2 linked regions of the Pseudorhodoplanes sinuspersici genome follow. The protein of the gene in region 1 interacts with the protein of each later gene in a pairwise test. Links are inferred from orthologs where the notes say so. Each region holds a gene or a part of one and is shown in the gene's direction. Other genes may lie near its edges.

Region 1 (8,675 bases):
CGAAGCAAAATTTATGGCGAAGTTATTTCTTCTATGAGCGCTGTGCGGAACTTTGTTTGTTCCGAGTCGTTCAAGACAGTTGGCGGGGTAGATTCGGAAAAGGGTTCTCCATGGCCACGCGTGCGTATTGGTCCGGCCGTATTCGATTGGCGTTGGTTTCAATCCCTGTGGAAGTGGTGTCGGCCACCAAGACGTCAAGCCGAATTTCCTTTCATCAGATCCACGAGCCGAGCGGAAAACGCATCCGCTACGAGAAGGTCGTGCCCGGCATCGGTCCGGTCGATACTGATGAAATCGTCAAAGGTTATGAGGTCGAGAAGGGCAAATATGTGCTGCTCTCCGACGAAGAAATCGCCGATGTGAAACTGGAAGCGAAGAAGTCGATCGATCTCGTGCAATTCGTCGATGCCGACGCGATCGAACAGATCTATTTCGAGAAGCCGTTCTATATCCTGCCATCCGAGGAAGACGAAGATGCCGAAGAGGCCTATATCGTCCTGCGCGATGCGCTGAAGAAAACAAACAAGATCGGGCTTGGCCAGATCGTCGTGCGCGGGCAGGGCTCGATCGTTGCGATCAAGCCATTCGGCAAGGGCCTGTTGATGGAGACACTGCGCTACGCCGACGAAGTGAAGAAGGCGGACACGGTGTTCGAGGATGTGCCGGCGAAGAAAGTCGACGCCGATCTGATCGATCTTGCGGAAGAATTGATCGACAAGAAGTCCGGTGAATTCCATCCGGAGAAATTCAAGGACACCTACACGGTTGCGCTGCGCGAACTGATCAAGGCGAAGCAGGAAAACCGTCCGCCGCGCGAGATCGAGGAAGCGCCGCCGGCATCCAATGTCATCAATCTCATGGATGCCTTGAAACGCAGTGTCAGAGGTGGCAGCGCCGAGACAACCAAGGCGGAGAAGTCTGAATCTGGCGGCACACGCAAGGCTGCGCGCAAGACCAAATCCACAGGCAAGCCGGCCAAGAAATCCGCGCGCAAGACCTCAGGCCGGCGCAGGGCGGCATAACAGGACCACATCATGCCGCGCGGCAGCCTTCGCGACTATCACGCCAAGCGGGACTTCAAGCTAACGGCCGAGCCGAAGGGCGTCGTCGGCAAACGCAAGTCGACCGGTTTGCGCTACCTGATCCAGAAGCATGACGCATCACGCCTGCATTACGATTTCCGGCTGGAATGGAACGGCACGCTGCTGAGCTGGGCGGTGCCGAAAGGACCGAGCGAGAATCCCGACGACAAGCGTCTTGCGGTGCATGTCGAGGATCATCCGATCGAATATGGCGATTTCGAAGGCACGATTCCCGAAGGACAATATGGCGGCGGCACGGTGATGCTGTGGGACACCGGCACCTGGGAGCCGCATGAAGACGATGTCGATGCCTCGCTGAAGAAGGGCAAGCTTGGCTTCACATTGTATGGCAAACGGCTGAAGGGAAACTGGGCGCTGGTGAAACTTCGCCGGCGCAGCCCCAAAGACAAGGACAATTGGCTGCTGATCAAGGAGCATGACGAATACGAGCGCAAGACCGGCAAGCTGACGGTCGAGCGCGAGACGTCGAGCGTGAAATCCGGCCGGGCAATGGATGAGATCGCCGCCGGCAAGACGGTCTGGCAATCGAACCGGGGAAACGGGCGCGGGTCTTCACGTGGGTCTTCGGAAGTCGAAGAGATCATTGCGGGACCGGCGAGAACGAAAAGCGCCAGCGGCTCAAAAAAAAAGTCCTTAAGTCAGTCAAGCGAAAAGCCGCCAAGCAAAACATCAAGCGTAGGCAAAACGTCAATCGCAAGACTGCCGGCCTTCATAGCGCCGCAGCTCGCAACACTGGTCGAGGCCCCGCCAAGCGGAAATAACTGGCTGCACGAAATCAAATATGACGGCTATCGCGCGGTCGCGGCGGTTGCCGGCGACAAGGTCGCGATCTGGACGCGCAACGCGCTGAATTGGACCGACAAATTCCGGTCGCTGGTCCCGGCCTTGCTGAAGCTTCCCTGCGAGAGCGCATTGCTGGACGGCGAGATCGCCGTTGCTGATGCGGAGGGCCGTACCGATTTCGGGGCGCTGCAGAATGCGCTGAGCGAAGGGGCGGGCCGCATGGCCTATTATCTCTTCGATCTGTTGCTTCTCGATGGGAAGGATTTGCGCCAGCGTCCGTTGATCGAGCGCAAGGACATACTGCGCGATCTTTTGTCATCCTCGGCCGGCAAGGGACCGCTGATCTATTCCGACCACGTGGTCGGTCATGGCGAAGAAACCTTTGCGCAAGCGAGCAAGCTCAAGCTGGAAGGCCTGATCTCGAAAGAGGCCGGTGCGCCGTATCGTTCGGGCCGCACGCGGAGCTGGCTGAAAAGCAAATGCGGTTTCGAGCAGGAATTCGTCATCATCGGCTGGCGGCCATCGACCAAGGCAGGACGGCCATTCTCATCCTTGCTGCTGGCGGTGCGCGAGGGCGATCATTATCGGTATGCCGGGCGCGTCGGCAGCGGCTATTCGGGGGCAGGACTCGAAAGCCTGTCGAAGCAGTTCAAGGCGCTGGCGCGCAAGACGCCGCCGGTGAAGGATGTGCCGCCGGACATCGCGCGGCGCGCGAAGTTCATCGAACCGCAGCTCGTCGCCGAAATCGCCTTTCGCGGCTGGACGCGCGATGGCCTCGTCCGGCAGGCGTCGTTCAAGGGATTGCGCAGCGACAAGCCCGCAAAAGAGATCGTGAAGGAGACGCCGATGCCGACACGCAAGGTGGCCAAGGCTGCTGCGACATCCGCAAAGAAGGCGGCAAGCAAGTCTGCGCCGAAAGCGAGCAGCGCGCGGCGGAAGGCGGCGGCCCCGCGCAAGCCTGTCCGTTCGTCCGCCAGCGACGGTGCAGAGCAAATCGAAGGCGTCCGCGTCACCCATCCCGATAAGGTGCTGTTCGCGGCCCAGGACGTCACCAAGCGCGAGTTGATCGATCATTATCTGTCGATTGCCGATGCGATGCTGCCGCATATTGTTGACCGGCCGATCAGCCTCGTGCGCTGTCCGAGTGGCAGCGGCGGATCGTGCTTCTATCAGAAGCATGCCTCGGATGGCTTTCCCGGCGAGTTCAAGTCGATCAGCATTCGCGAGAAATCGGGCACCGACAAATATCTCTATATCGAGGACGAGCGCGGGCTCATCGCCGCGGTGCAGGTGGGCGTGCTGGAACTGCATCTGTGGTGCTGCCATGTCGACGATGTCGAGAAGCCGGACCGGCTGATCTTCGATTTCGATCCCGACGAGGGGCTCGACTTCATACATGTCAGGGAAGCGGCGAAGGAGATGCGCGCCCGGCTGAAGGATCTCGGTCTTGAATCCTTCCCGATGGTGACGGGCGGGAAGGGCGTGCATGTGGTCGCACCGCTCAAGCCCGGCCATAGCTGGGACGAGCATCGCGAATTCGCCGAAGCGCTGGCGCGGGTGATGGCGGAGGAGCATCCCGACCGTTTCGTCGCCAACATGTCGAAGGCCAAGCGCAAGGGAAAGATCTTCGTCGATTATCTGCGCAACCAGCGCGGCGCGACGGCGATCTGCCCGTTCTCGACGCGGGCGCGGCCAGGTGCCTATGTCGCGATGCCGGTGTCGTGGCAGAAGCTGGCCCGGCTCGACAATGCGCATCCGGTGGCGGTGGGCGAGGCGGCAAAGTTTTTGGGCCGCAGCGATCCCTGGCCGGGCTACTTCAAGCTCAGGCAGCCGCTGCCGAGGATGTAGGGCCGAGCGCGCGATGCCGGAGGCCTTTGAGTTGCGCAGCGGTATTTTTGCTGCTAGAACAAAAAGAGAACTTTGTTGACGGTATGGTGTTGAACCGGCCTTGTGCGCGACCACTTGTGGAAAAGGCTTGCTGCGGCAAGCGGCGGCGGACGCGACGCACTAGGGTGCGGGATTGCGCCGGTTTGAACGGGAGAGTGTTATGGCGGGTTCGGTGAACAAAGTGATCCTGGTAGGAAATCTCGGGAAGGACCCCGAAATCCGCCGGACGCAGGACGGGCGGCCGATTGCCAACCTCTCGATCGCGACGTCCGACACCTGGCGCGACAAGGCGACCGGCGAGCGCAAGGAAAAGACCGAGTGGCATCGCGTGGTGATCTTCAATGAGGGCCTGTGCAAGGTCGCCGAGCAATATCTGAAGAAGGGCGCCAAGGTTTACATCGAGGGTGCGCTGCAGACCCGCAAATGGACCGACAAGGACGGCGTCGAGAAATACTCGACCGAAGTGGTGCTGCAGGGCTTCAACTCGACGCTGACCATGCTGGATGGCCGCAGCGGTGGCGGCGGTGGTGACCGCGTGTCCGATTATTCTGGGGCTGACGATTTCGGCTCGCCCGGACCGACCGCCTCGCGCCGGCCGGCGATGGCTGGCGGCGGCGGTCGCGGCGACATGGACGACGAAATTCCGTTCTAGCCCGGGCCGCGTTAAGCCCACGCCGCGCGCACGCCGTCGATCACGAATTGCACGGCGAGCGCGGCGAGGATGACGCCGAGCAGGCGCTCCAGCACGATGTTGCCGGTGACGCCGAGCAGTTTCGCCAGTCGCGCGCCGATCATGAAGGCGAGCAGGCACGAAATCAGCACGATGGCGATGACCGCAATCAGACTGCCCAGGCGGACGATGTCCTGGCCGGCGCGTCCAGCCAGGAGAATGGCGGCGGTGATCGCGCCGGGGCCGGCCATCAGCGGGATCGCCAGCGGGAAGGCGGCGATATTGCGCACCTGATCGTCGATCGCCGCTTCCGCCTCATGCGATTTCCGCACGATGCGCACGCCGAACACCATTTCTGAGGCGATCGAGAACAGCAGCAGGCCGCCGGCGATGCGGAACGCCGGCAGGCCGATGCCCAGCTTGTTCAGGAGCCAACTGCCAATCAGCGTTGCCCCGCACAGGATGGCAAAGGCAATCAGGCTGGCGCGCAGCGCGACCTGACGGCGCGCCTTGGCCGGCAGCCCCTTCGTCAACGAGACGAAGATCGGCACGAGCCCGAGCGGATCGACCACAACCAGCAGAGTGACGAGGGCCGAGATGAAGAAGTCGAACGGCATGCAACGAGCCTCGCCCGAAGCGTGAAAAAAGGCAATGCTGGGGCAGGTTCGTAGGTGACTAAAAAGGGTCGCCTAACAATTTGAAATATAAGAGAAATTTACGAGGTTTCCGTCATAAAAGTGTTGGCTTTGGCGACGTGAATCGGCTATGGGAGCGCCAGCCGAATTCTGCTGGAAAAATTCCTTGTCTGAACCTGAAAATCCCGCGTCCGGAGGCTCCCTGCCGCCGGATATTCGCCCCGTGTCGATCACGGAGGAAATGAAGCGCTCGTATCTCGATTACGCCATGAGCGTGATCGTCTCGCGTGCGCTGCCGGACGCGCGTGACGGCCTCAAGCCCGTGCATCGGCGCATCCTCTATTCGATGAACGAGCAGGGGCATACGCCCGACAAGAAATACGTGAAATCGGCGCGTATCGTCGGTGACGTGATGGGTAAATATCACCCGCACGGCGACCAGGCGATCTATGACTCGCTGGTGCGTATGGCGCAGGATTTCTCCATGCGCCTGATGCTGATCGACGGGCAGGGCAATTTCGGCTCGGTCGACGGCGATCCACCCGCGGCGATGCGTTATACAGAATCGCGCCTGGCGCGTCCGGCGATGTCGCTTCTGGCCGACATCGACAGCGACACCGTCGATTTCAATCCGAACTATGACGGCAACGAAAGAGAGCCGGCGGTTCTGCCGGCGCGTTTCCCCAATCTTCTGGCCAATGGCGCCGGCGGCATCGCCGTCGGCATGGCGACCAATATTCCGCCGCATAATCTCGGCGAACTGATCGACGCTTGCGTCGCGATGATCGACGATCCGGCGATCTCGATCGACGACCTCAACGCGATCATTCCGGGACCCGATTTCCCGACCGGCGGCGTGATCCTTGGCCGCGGCGGCATCCGCAACGCTTATCACACCGGCCGCGGCTCGATCATGATGCGCGGCAAGGTCGAGATGGAGACGGTCCGCAAGGAGCGGGAAGCCATCGTCGTCACCGAAATCCCGTATCAGGTGAACAAAGCCACAATGGTTGAGCGCATCGCCGAACTGGTGCGCGAGAAGAAGATCGAGGGTGTCGCCGACCTGCGCGACGAGTCCAACCGCGAAGGCTATCGCGTCGTCATCGAACTGAAGCGCGATGCCATTCCCGATGTCGTGCTGAACCAGCTTTATCGCTACACGCCGCTGCAGACCTCGTTCGGCGCCAATATGGTGGCGCTGGATGGTGGCCGCCCGCTGCTGATGAACCTGAAGGACCTGTTGTCGTCCTTCCTGGCGTTCCGCGAAGAGGTGGTGTCGCGGCGCACCAAATTCCTGCTCAACAAGGCGCGCGACCGCGCGCATGTGTTGGTCGGTCTGGCCATCGCCGTCGCCAATATCGACGAGATCATCCGGCTGATCCGGGCATCGAAAGACGCCAACGCGGCGCGCGAGGCGTTGATCGCGCGCGACTGGCCGGCCCGGGATGTCGAGGCGATGATCACGCTGATCGACGATCCGCGTCACCGCATCAACGAAGACGGCACCTACAAGCTCTCCGAGACCCAGGCACGCGCCATTCTCGACCTGCGGCTGCAGCGCCTGACCGCGCTCGGCGTCGAGGAAATCCAGGCCGAACTGGACAAGCTGGCGGCCGAGATCAGCAATTATCTCGATATCCTGCGCTCGCGCGCGCGGATCCAGCAGATCGTCAAGGACGAACTGGCGGAAGTGAGGGACGCCTTCGCGACGCCGCGCCGCACCGAGATCGTCGAACAGATGGACGAGGTGGAGGAGGAAGATCTCATCCACCGCGAGGACATGGTCGTCACCGTCTCGCATCAGGGTTACATCAAGCGCGTGCCGCTCTCGACCTATCGGGCGCAGCGCCGCGGCGGCAAAGGCCGTGCCGGCATGCAGACACGGGACGAGGATTTCGTCGCGCGGCTGTTCGTGGCCTCGACCCACGCGCCGATGCTGTATTTCTCCTCGCTCGGCCGCGTCTACAAGCTGAAGGTCTGGAAGCTGCCGGTGGCAGCACCACAGGCGCGCGGCAAGGCGCTGATCAATATCCTGCCGCTGGCGCAGGGCGAGCGCATCACCACCATCATGCCGTTGCCGGAAGACGAGACGACGTGGTCCGAACTCGATGTGATGTTCGCGACCACCAGCGGCACCGTGCGACGTAACAAGCTGTCCGATTTCGCCGACGTGCGTCCGTCCGGCATCATCGCCATGAAGCTTGAAGATGGCGAGGCGATCGTCGACGTGCAGATCTGCACCGAGAAGGACGACGTGCTGCTGACGGCCGCCGGCGGCCAATGCATCCGCTTTGCTGTGCCGGAAGTACGTGTCTTCACCGGCCGTACATCGCGCGGCGTGCGCGGCATTGCGCTGGCCGAAGGCGATACGCTCATCTCGATGACGATCCTGCGTCATGTGGAGGCCTCGTCCGAAGAACGCGTCGCTTATCTGCGCCGGGCCAATGCCGTGCGTCGCGGTGGCGAAGCCGACGAGACCGCGCCGGCCGACGCAGAGGAGACCAATGGCAACGGCATCGAACTGGGCGAGGCGCGCTATGTCGAGATGTCGGCAGCCGAGCAATTCGTGCTGACACTCTCCGAACGCGGCTATGGCAAGCGCACATCGTCGTACGAGTACCGGATCACCGGCCGCGGCGGCAAAGGCATCACCGCCATGGCGATCACGCAGAAGAACGGCAAGATCGTCGCCTCCTTCCCGGTGGAAGAGTCGGATCAGATCATGCTGGTCACCGATGCGGGCAAGCTGATCCGCACCGGTGTCAGCGGCATCCGCATCGCCGGCCGGTCGACGCAGGGTGTGATCGTGTTCGACACGGCGGAAGACGAGCGGGTGGTGTCGGTCGAGCGGCTGTCCGACGACGGCGAAGACGTCTCCAACGGATCGTAAATCGGGCGCGCAAGCCCGCTTTTATCATAATCCAGCAAACGAACTGTAATTCGCGGCATTCAATGACGCGAACAGGATGAGGGGTGTGTCATGCAGGCGGAAGACGCAAGCGAGCTGATGGATCAGGAAAAGATCCACGACAGGTTCAAGCAAAGAGCTGCGATCGCGATCGCTTTCTTCGCCATGCTGCTGGCGATCACCGGGCTTGGCGGTCAGAATGCGACCAAGGAAGCGCTTAACAGCAATATCCAGGCCTCGAACTACTGGAGTTTTTTCCAGGCCAAGAATGTGCGCCAGACCGTCTATCAACTGGCCGCCGACGAATTCGAGCTGGCGTGGCTGAACGACACGACATTATCGCCGGAGGCGAGGGCGGCTTTGAAGACAAAGGCCGAAGCCTACCGCAAGACCGTCGCGCGCTATGAAAGCGAGCCGGAGACCAACGAAGGCAAGAAAGAGCTCATCTCGCGCGCCAAGGAAGAAGAAGGCAAGCGCGAGCACGCGCTGAAACAGGATCCTTATTTCGATTACGCCGAAGCGCTGCTGCAGATTGCGATCGTGCTGATTTCGGTCGCGATCGTTGCCGATCTGGTCTGGCTCAGCTTTTTCGGCGGCGCGATCGGTGCGATCGGCGGGCTTTTGATGGTCAACGGCTATCTGCTGCTGGTGAACGTGCCGTTCCTCAGTTGAATGGCGCTAACGATCCG
Region 2 (8,663 bases), 3.1 Mb from region 1 along the record:
TCAATGAGGTCGACATGAAGGCGGTGATGGAGCTGCGCAATCAGTACAAGGATGCGTTCGAGAAGAAGCATGGCGTGAAGATGGGCTTCATGGGCTTCTTCGTGCGCGCTTGCGTGCAGGCACTCAAAGACATCCCGGCCGTCAATGCCGAGATCGACGGCACCGACATCATCTACAAGAATTACTATCACATCGGCGTGGCGGTCGGCACCGAGAAGGGCCTTGTCGTGCCGGTGATCCGCGACTGCGATCACAAGTCGCTGGCGCAGATCGAGAAGGACATTGCCGCTGTCGGCCGGCGTGCGCGCGATGGCCAGCTCAAGATCGAGGAGATGCAGGGCGGCACCTTCACCATCTCGAATGGTGGTGTGTACGGTTCGCTGATGTCGACGCCAATTCTCAATGCGCCGCAATCGGGCATTCTCGGCATGCACAAGATTCAGGAGCGCCCGGTCGCCATTGGCGGCAAGGTCGAGATTCGTCCGATGATGTATCTGGCGCTCTCCTACGATCACCGCATCGTCGATGGCCGCGAAGCGGTGACCTTCCTTGTGCGGGTGAAGGATGTGCTGGAAGATCCGGCGCGGCTGGTTCTGGATCTTTAACGTTTTCCTCCGTCATGGCCGGGCATAAGCCGTCGAAGACGGCGTCTTTAACGCCTTATGTCCCGGCCATCCACGTCTGAATATCGACCCAAGACGTGGATGCCCGCGACGAGCGCGGGCATGACGACCGAGAATTTCGGAGTTTTTGTATGTCCTACGATCTCATCGTCATTGGTACTGGCCCCGGCGGTTATGTCTGCGCCATTCGTGCGGCGCAGCTCGGCATGAAAGTGGCTGTCGTCGAAAAGCGCGCAAGCCTTGGCGGCACCTGCCTGAATATCGGCTGCATTCCGTCGAAGGCGCTGCTGCATGCATCCGAATTGTTCGAGGAGGCCGGTCACGCTTTCGCGAAGATGGGCATCGGTGTCAGCAAGCCCAAGCTCGATCTGAAGCAGATGCTAGTCTTCAAGGACGAGGCGGTTGACGGCAACGTCAAGGGCGTCGACTTCCTGATGAAGAAGAACAAGATCGACGTTGTCTACGGCGCCGGCCGCATCACGGCGCCGGGCAAGGTCGAGGTGAAGGCGGCCGACGGCAAAACGCAGACGCTGGAGACCAAGAACATCGTGATTGCCACCGGCTCCGATGTGACGCAGCTCAAGGGTATCACGATTGATGAGAAGCGCGTCGTGTCGTCCACCGGTGCATTGACGCTCGAGAAGGTGCCGGAGAAGCTTCTGGTGATCGGCGCCGGCGTGATCGGGCTTGAGCTTGGCTCTGTGTGGCGGAGGCTCGGTGCACAGGTGACGGTCGTGGAATTCCTCGATCGCATTCTGCCTGGCATGGACTCAGAGGTCGCACGTCAGTCGCAGCGCCTGTTCGAAAAACAGGGCATGACCTTCAAGCTCGGCTCGAAAGTCACCAGCGTTGATACGTCCGGCAAGAAGCTGAAAGTGAACGTGGAGCCGGCAAAAGGAGGAGAGACTGAAACGCTCGATGCCGACGTGGTGCTCGTTGCCATCGGTCGCGTGCCGTACATCGAGGGCCTCGGTCTGCAAGAGGTCGGCGTGGCGCTCGACGAACGCGGCCGGGTCAAGACCGATGCGCATTTCGCGACCAATGTGCCGGGCATCTATGCCATCGGTGACGTGATCGCGGGTCCGATGCTGGCGCACAAGGCGGAAGACGAAGGCGTCGCCGTTTCCGAGATCATCGCCGGACAGGCCGGACATGTGAACTACGATGTCATCCCGGCGGTGGTTTACACCTATCCGGAGATCGCGTCGGTCGGCAAATCCGAAGACGATCTAAAGGCGGAAAATCACGCTTACAATGTCGGAAAATTCCCGTTCACCGCGAACGGCCGCGCCAAAGCCAATCAGCAGACCGAAGGCTTCGTGAAGATCCTCGCCGATGCCAAGACCGATCGTGTGCTCGGCGTTCATATCGTCGGTGCCGACGCCGGCAACATGATCGCGGAAGCGGCGGTGGCGATGGAATTCGGCGCATCATCGGAAGATATCGCCCGCACCTGCCATGCGCATCCGACGCTGCCCGAAGCAGTGAAAGAAGCCGCGCTCGCGGTCGACAAGCGCGCGATTCATATGTGAGGGTTCTCCTTCCCCGCTCTGGCGGGGAAAGCAAGCGCTGGAGCGCGAGATGCCCTCACTGCAAAACAAAATTGCACTCGTTACCGGGGCCGCCGTCGGCTTCGGGCAAGCCTTTGCGCAAAGGTTTGCGCAGGACGGTGCGCATGTCGTGCTGGTCGACATCAAGCCGTGCGATGAGACGGCGAAGATGGTGGAAGCTGCCGGCCGCGAAGCGATGCCGGTGATTTGTGATATCACCTCGGAAGAGGCGGTCGGTTATCTCGCTATGGAAGTCGACCGGCGGTTCGGGTGTTGCGACATCCTCGTCAACAATGCTGGCATCTATCCGATCCAACCCTTCGATCAGATCACCTTCGCAGATTGGCGGCGTGTGATGGCGCTCAATCTCGATGCGGTCTTCCTGACGGCCAAGGCTTTCATGCCGGGGATGAAGCGGCGCGGATGGGGCCGGGTGATCAACATCTCGTCGAGCACGTTCAATGTGGTGGCGTCAGGATACACGCACTACATCGCCAGCAAGGGCGGTGTCGTTGGTCTGACGCGCGCGCTCGCCACCGAATTCGGCAATGACGGCGTGACAGTGAATGCGGTGGCGCCGAGCCTCACGCGCACTCCTGGCACGGAAGGCCGGCAACCGCGTGCTGGCCGCGAGAGCATGGATGAGGAATTTCTGGCTCTCGCAAACCTGCAGGCGATCAAGCGCGTGCAGGTGCCGAGCGATCTTGCCGGCGTCGTCTCGTTTCTTGCGAGCGACGATGCGGCTTTCATGACGGGACAGACGATCTACGTCGATGGCGGTATGGTGCGGGTTTAATCATACGTCAGCGCGCGATTTTTTTCTCCCGCTTATCCCGCGGAAAGCGCTGCCTAATGCGACCGCCAGGGATACGGCACTTTCAGATTCACCGGTTCTTCGGGCACGATCGAAGGGCTCTCCTCACCCGGAACGAGTGCAGCCATCGCCTCGTTGACGTCCTTGCTTTCGAGAAGTTCGCCCAGCCGGCCGATCGTCCATTCGGCCGAAGCGCCGCAATCGGGGTCACGATAACAATCCAGTTCAAGACGGGCGAGCCGCACAGCCTCGACCAAAGCAATGATATGGTTTTTCATGACGCATAACTCCCTTACGGGAATAATAACGCTTTCGGCGATGTCCGGTTGCCGGCGAAAATTTGAGTCTTATTCGCCCGAGCAGGCCACGCGGCCGCGCCGCGTAGTTGTCTTGCCTTCCGAGCCGCCAGCCGGGCCGAGATCGTGGACCATCAGAACGTAGTTGCCACTATAGCTGGTCTCGTCCTGGCCTTTTTTGCGCCGAGCTTGAATGACGAGTTCGACATAGCCATGCGCCTTATCGCCTTCACGCTCCCGATAGAAGCGTAGTTTGAGATCGCGGTCGTAATACCACTTCTGGGTCACATGCTCGCTGAGATCGAGCTTGCGGAGGTCGTCCGGCGTGCCGGGTGCACGGATTTCAAGCTCCGCCCTGACCTGGGGAATCTGTTCACCAACGCTGTGGCTGACAACAGCTGCCGCTTCAAAGTTCACGACCTTGTCATCGATGCTGCAGGAAAAGCCGCCGGTGGCGAGTGCGGTTTGTGTGCTGGCCAGTAATATGACGAGGGCAATCAGACGCATGAAATAACTCCGCGATGCGAATATCCGCATGCGTATAAACGTGTTGTCGCCGGTAATGAAGGGCCTTCAGGCGCGCGGATGCGCGGCCTTATATGCGTCGAGCAGCCGTTCGGTATCGACCGCGGTGTAGATTTGCGTCGTCGATAGCGAGGCGTGGCCCAGCAATTCCTGGATCGAACGCAGGTCGCCGCCGCGCGACAAGAGATGCGTCGCGAAGGAATGGCGTAACGCGTGCGGTGTCGCCGTATCCGGCAGGCCCAGCGCGCCGCGCAGCCGCTCCATCGTCAGTTGAATGATGCGGGGTGATAACTGTCCGCCCTTGGCGCCGACAAAGAGAGGTTCGTCGTCGGATAAATCGTAAGGGCAGAGTGCGATATAGTCGGCCACCAGCGTCAGCACCTGTGGCAGCACCGGCACCATGCGCGTCTTGTTGCCCTTGCCGGTGACAATAATCGTATCGCCTTGTCCGGGTGCGGGGACATCTTTGCCGGACAATCCGAGCGCTTCGGAAATACGGAGGCCGGAGCCATAGAGCAGCGCCAGCACCGCCGCATCACGCGCGAAGATCCATGGCTCACGCTCTTCGCCCGCGCGCAGGCCGATGTCGGAGACGCGTCGGGCCGACGGCACGGTGAGCGGTTTTGGCAAGGTCTTGGAAAGCTTGGGCGCGCGCACGGCATTGAGCGCGCCGACCTTGCCCTTGCCGTCGCGTTCGAGAAATCGCGCAAAGGATCGCGCACCGGCGAGTTGCCGCATCAGCGTTCGCGCGCCGATGCCTTGCGATCGGCGAGATGCCATGAAGGCGCGCACATCGCGCGGCGCCAGCGCGGCGAGATTTCTCAGCGAGGGCTGCTCACCGAGATGCTCGGTCATGAAGAGGAGGAACTGGGTGACGTCGCGCCGGTAGGCCTCGAGGGTCTTGGGCGACATTCTTTTCTGGTCGCCGAGAAAGGCCAGCCATCGCAGAAGTTCTGCAGAAATCTCAGGCGAGAAGGGCAGCTCTGTTTGATGTTCTGGCATCCCGCCTTATCTCACCGCCTTCCTTCACCCTTCCTTAAGGGCCCGGAATCGGGTGAGTGTCTCCGCCTTATGACGATGAAGATAGTCGATGTGGTGGTGCCGGTGGCGCTCGACCGGGCCTATTCCTACCGCGTTCCCGCGGGGATGACGCTTGCGCCAGGCGATGTCGTCGCGGTGCCGCTGGGCCCGAATGAATATGCCGGCGTGGTCTGGGGCGAAGGCCATCCGCGTCCCGGATTGCACAACAAACTCAAGGATGTAGACGCCAAGCTCGACGTGCCGCCGCTGCGTGAGGAGTTGCGCCAGTTCATCGATTGGGTGGCCGATTACACACTGGGGTCGCGGGGGACAGTGCTGAATATGGCACTGCGCATGGGCCAGCATCTTGGCCCGGAGCGCGAGCGGGTCGGCGTGCGGCTCGCGGGTCCCAAGCCGCAGCGGATGACGGCGGCGCGGGCCCGCGTTCTCAATGCCTTGGCCGATGGTATGACGCGGCTGAAAAGCGAGGCCGCGCAGGAAGCCGGCGTATCGGCGGGCGTCATCGACGGCCTGATCGACGAAGGAACGCTGGAAACCCTCGTAATCCCCCCGGAAGCCGTGGCGAAAGTCCCGGATCCTGATCATAATCTTCCGGAATTATCCGATGCGCAGAATGTTGCGGCGCAGACGCTGAAAGAGGCGTTGAACGGCGGATTTTCCGCGTTCCTGGTCGACGGCGTCACCGGCTCCGGCAAGACCGAAGTCTACTTCGAGGCCATCGCCGACAACATCCGCAAAGGGCGTCAGACGCTCATCCTGATGCCGGAAATTGCGCTGACCACGCAATTCCTCAATCGCTTCGAAGCGCGGTTCGGCGTGCGCCCCGCCGAATGGCATTCACAACTCGGTTCGCGCAAGCGCGCGCGCACATGGTCTGCGATTGCCCAGAACGAAGTTTCGGTGATTGTCGGCGCGCGCTCGGCGTTGTTCCTGCCCTATGCCGACCTTGGTCTGATCATCGTCGATGAAGAGCACGACCCTGCCTACAAGCAGGAAGACGGCGTGCATTATCACGCGCGCGACATGGCGATTGTCCGGGGACATCTTGCGAAAATTCCCGTGGTGCTGGCATCGGCAACGCCGTCGGTCGAAACCGAAGTCAATGCTCGGCGCGGCCGCTACAAGCGGCTCGCATTGCCGGAACGTTTTGGGGGACAACATCTGCCGCATATCGAGGCGATCGATCTGCGCACCGAAGGCCCGCCACGAAATCGCTTCATTGCGCCCATGCTCGTAGAAGCCGTGAAGCTCGCGCTGGAGAAGAAGGAGCAAGCGCTTCTTTTCCTCAATCGTCGGGGCTATGCTCCGCTGACGCTCTGCCGCTCCTGCGGCTACCGGCTGGCGTGTCAAAATTGTGATGCCTGGCTGGTCGATCACCGGTTCAAGCGCCGCCTCGTCTGTCACCATTGCGGCTTCTCGATGCCGCCGCCGGCGGTCTGCCCGAAATGCGATGCCAAGGATTCGTTCGCGCCGGTCGGCCCTGGCGTCGAGCGCCTGCAGGAGGAAGTGGCGAACCTGTTTCCGGAGGCGCGCACCATCGTGCTGTCGAGCGACCTGTTTGAATCGGTCGAGCGCCTGCGCGAGGAACTGGAAGGCGTTGCCGAAGGCCGCTTCGACATCATCATCGGCACGCAGCTTGTGGCCAAGGGCCATCATTTCCCGAAGCTCAATCTCGTCGGCATTGTCGATGCCGATCTCGGATTGGCGAATGGCGATCCGCGCGCGGCCGAGCGCACGTTTCAGCTTCTGCATCAGGTGGCCGGACGGGCCGGCCGCGAAACCGGTTACGGCCAGGGCTTCCTGCAGACGCATCAGCCGGAGCATCCGGTGATGCGTGCGATCATTTCCGGCGATCGCGCGGCGTTCTACGACACCGAAATCGCCTCGCGCGAAGCGACCGGCTATCCGCCGTTCGGTCGCCTGGCGGCGATTGTCGTTTCAGGCGGCGACCGGCACGAGACCGAAAGCTTCGCGCGCAAGCTCGCAGCGGCGTCGCCGCTCGATGAAAGCGTGCGCGTGCTCGGCCCCGCCGAAGCGCCGCTCGCGGTGGTGCGTGGGCGCTATCGCTTTCGTCTCTTGATCAAATCGCCGCGCAATTACGATCTCTCACACTTCATGCGCGGCTGGTTGGCCCATGCGCCGAAGACGCGGGGCAGTTTGAAGCTGGAAGTCGATATCGATCCGCAGAGTTTTTATTGAAGTCGCCAAGATTTTATGGACTGAAGGTCATGTTCGAAAAGTCTCTTATATACCGCGTTGGTGTGAAGCATCATGCCGATTTAGGCCTGTTAGCTGAGACGATGTTTTTTTATGGTCAGACGCAACTTCTGTTGGACCGCTCGTCCGTTGTTTCACTTTCTAGGCTGCTGTCAGCTGATCTACTCAAGGTGCTTCTCGATAATGAATGGCTTAGAATTGCGTATAGTCGCGAAAATTTTGGTGTGCTCACTAGCGGCTTGCCGCAATCGCATGATTTCGGCGTATTTAATGTGAGCCAAACAGCAAAAGGAAAACGATTAAAGAGTCATCAAGAAGAAATAGAGGAGGCGCTAGTTCGTGAGCATGGGAACTCGGCAGAGACGCGAAAGCTTTCAAAAATTTTTACCGATAAAACTGAGCTTCATCGATTTAGAGGAGTGCCGGAAAAATCGAAGATAATTCCTGATTTCGCAAGACAGGATGTGCAGGACCAGGCGTTTCTGTCTAAAGCGGTGCGTGCAATCCTTATCGAGCTGGTGCCGGGATTTGATCCACTCTTGCCATTTCACTTTAGAATTATCAGAGGTTCAAACGGCGAGCTTTTCGTCGACAGCGATTTGAATTTCCACGACCTTAATCAAGCTTTTCATACGATCGTCCCTTTATCGGATGGCTCGCTCAACGAGGCGCTCATCTTAAATTACATACAAATGGCGAGAGCGGATACTGTCTACGCCGCTTACTATATGGCTGAGCCTGTAACATCGTCTCTGAGCTCCAGGATAATGGAGAAGAATCACTTTGAATTCTTGCGTCGAAATATCAGCCAAAACGATATTAGTTTATTCCATGAAATCATTGTTCCCGGAATTCCAACTATCAGAGAGGCTATTAATTCCGGCGAGCGGACCTTTAGCGAATATCTGAACTTCTTGGAGGTGGCGCAGTGTTTCAAGAAGTGGCTCAATGTCGCTAGCCCTGATGTAGGTCTCGTCCAATCGTACAATAAGGATGTCTCAAAGAAGTCGTGGATTGAAACGCTGCCTGGAAAGATGACTAGATTTGTTGTCGCCACTGGTGTTGGCCTTGGCGCAGCGACAATTGCTGGACCTGCGGCCGGACTTGCTACCGGTGCCGCGAACTCCTTCCTGCTGGACAGAATACTCAAAGGGTGGAGACCCAACCGGTTCATTGAAGGATCTTATAAGAAATTTGTACAAGGCGATTAAGTGTCCGTGTGGTGCGCCCGCGCAGTGTCATGTGGAAAGTTCTGGCGCCGATTTGACTGACGGCATTCGGTGGCTTGCCCATGCGCCGAAGACGCGGGGAAGTCTGAAGCTGGAAGTGGATATCGATCCGCAGAGTTTTTATTAAGTGTTCCCCGAGTGATCAATCAGTCAATCCGCTTCGGCAATTCGTCTGCCAGGCAGTTGCTGGTTGGACTCTTGATTTGTGTGACAAGTTGGCATATCTTGCACACAAGGAGCGTAAGATGGGTGTGAAGGTCGCAAGGTCTAAACGCAAGACGCCGGAGGCGAAGCCGGTGTCGTCCGTCGTGCTTGAAGAGGCGCGCTTGGCCGGTCTTTTGGATGGGGAGAAGACCGAACATGTTAGC

What was found.
Region 2: the proteins of CAK95_RS22235 (region 1) and CAK95_RS07440 interact in binary tests that used the Escherichia coli proteins (3 or more experiments, as listed by UniProt). The link is inferred for Pseudorhodoplanes sinuspersici from one-to-one orthologs.

What each region holds. Positions count from the first base shown.
Region 1 is NZ_CP021112.1:4,557,449-4,566,123, forward strand. Bases 2,723-5,679 are described here. They hold CAK95_RS22235 (single-stranded DNA-binding protein), read left to right. Parts: upstream 2,723-3,933; coding sequence 3,934-4,425; downstream 4,426-5,679. Other genes in these bases: ligD (DNA ligase D), read left to right, coding at 2,723-3,734; CAK95_RS22240 (MarC family protein), read right to left, coding at 4,437-5,060; gyrA (DNA gyrase subunit A), read left to right, coding at 5,245-5,679. Outside these bases: non-homologous end joining protein Ku, read left to right, coding at 111-1,022; more of ligD, read left to right, coding at 1,035-2,722; more of gyrA, read left to right, coding at 5,680-7,968; CAK95_RS22250 (DUF4337 domain-containing protein), read left to right, coding at 8,059-8,658. UniProt on the Escherichia coli protein: Plays an important role in DNA replication, recombination and repair. Binds to ssDNA and to an array of partner proteins to recruit them to their sites of action during DNA metabolism. Acts as a sliding platform that migrates on DNA via reptation.
Region 2 is NZ_CP021112.1:1,505,455-1,514,117, reverse strand. What follows is about bases 4,519-7,463. They hold CAK95_RS07440 (primosomal protein N'), read left to right. Parts: upstream 4,519-4,879; coding sequence 4,880-7,048; downstream 7,049-7,463. Other genes in these bases: CAK95_RS07435 (hypothetical protein), read left to right, coding at 7,078-7,463; CAK95_RS07445 (tyrosine recombinase XerC), read right to left, coding at 4,519-4,810. Also shown: odhB (2-oxoglutarate dehydrogenase complex dihydrolipoyllysine-residue succinyltransferase), read left to right, coding at 1-605; lpdA (dihydrolipoyl dehydrogenase), read left to right, coding at 755-2,155; CAK95_RS07460 (SDR family NAD(P)-dependent oxidoreductase), read left to right, coding at 2,205-2,969; CAK95_RS07455 (hypothetical protein), read right to left, coding at 3,023-3,265; CAK95_RS07450 (hypothetical protein), read right to left, coding at 3,335-3,790; more of CAK95_RS07445, read right to left, coding at 3,857-4,518; more of CAK95_RS07435, read left to right, coding at 7,464-8,277; CAK95_RS07430 (hypothetical protein), read left to right, coding at 8,541-8,663.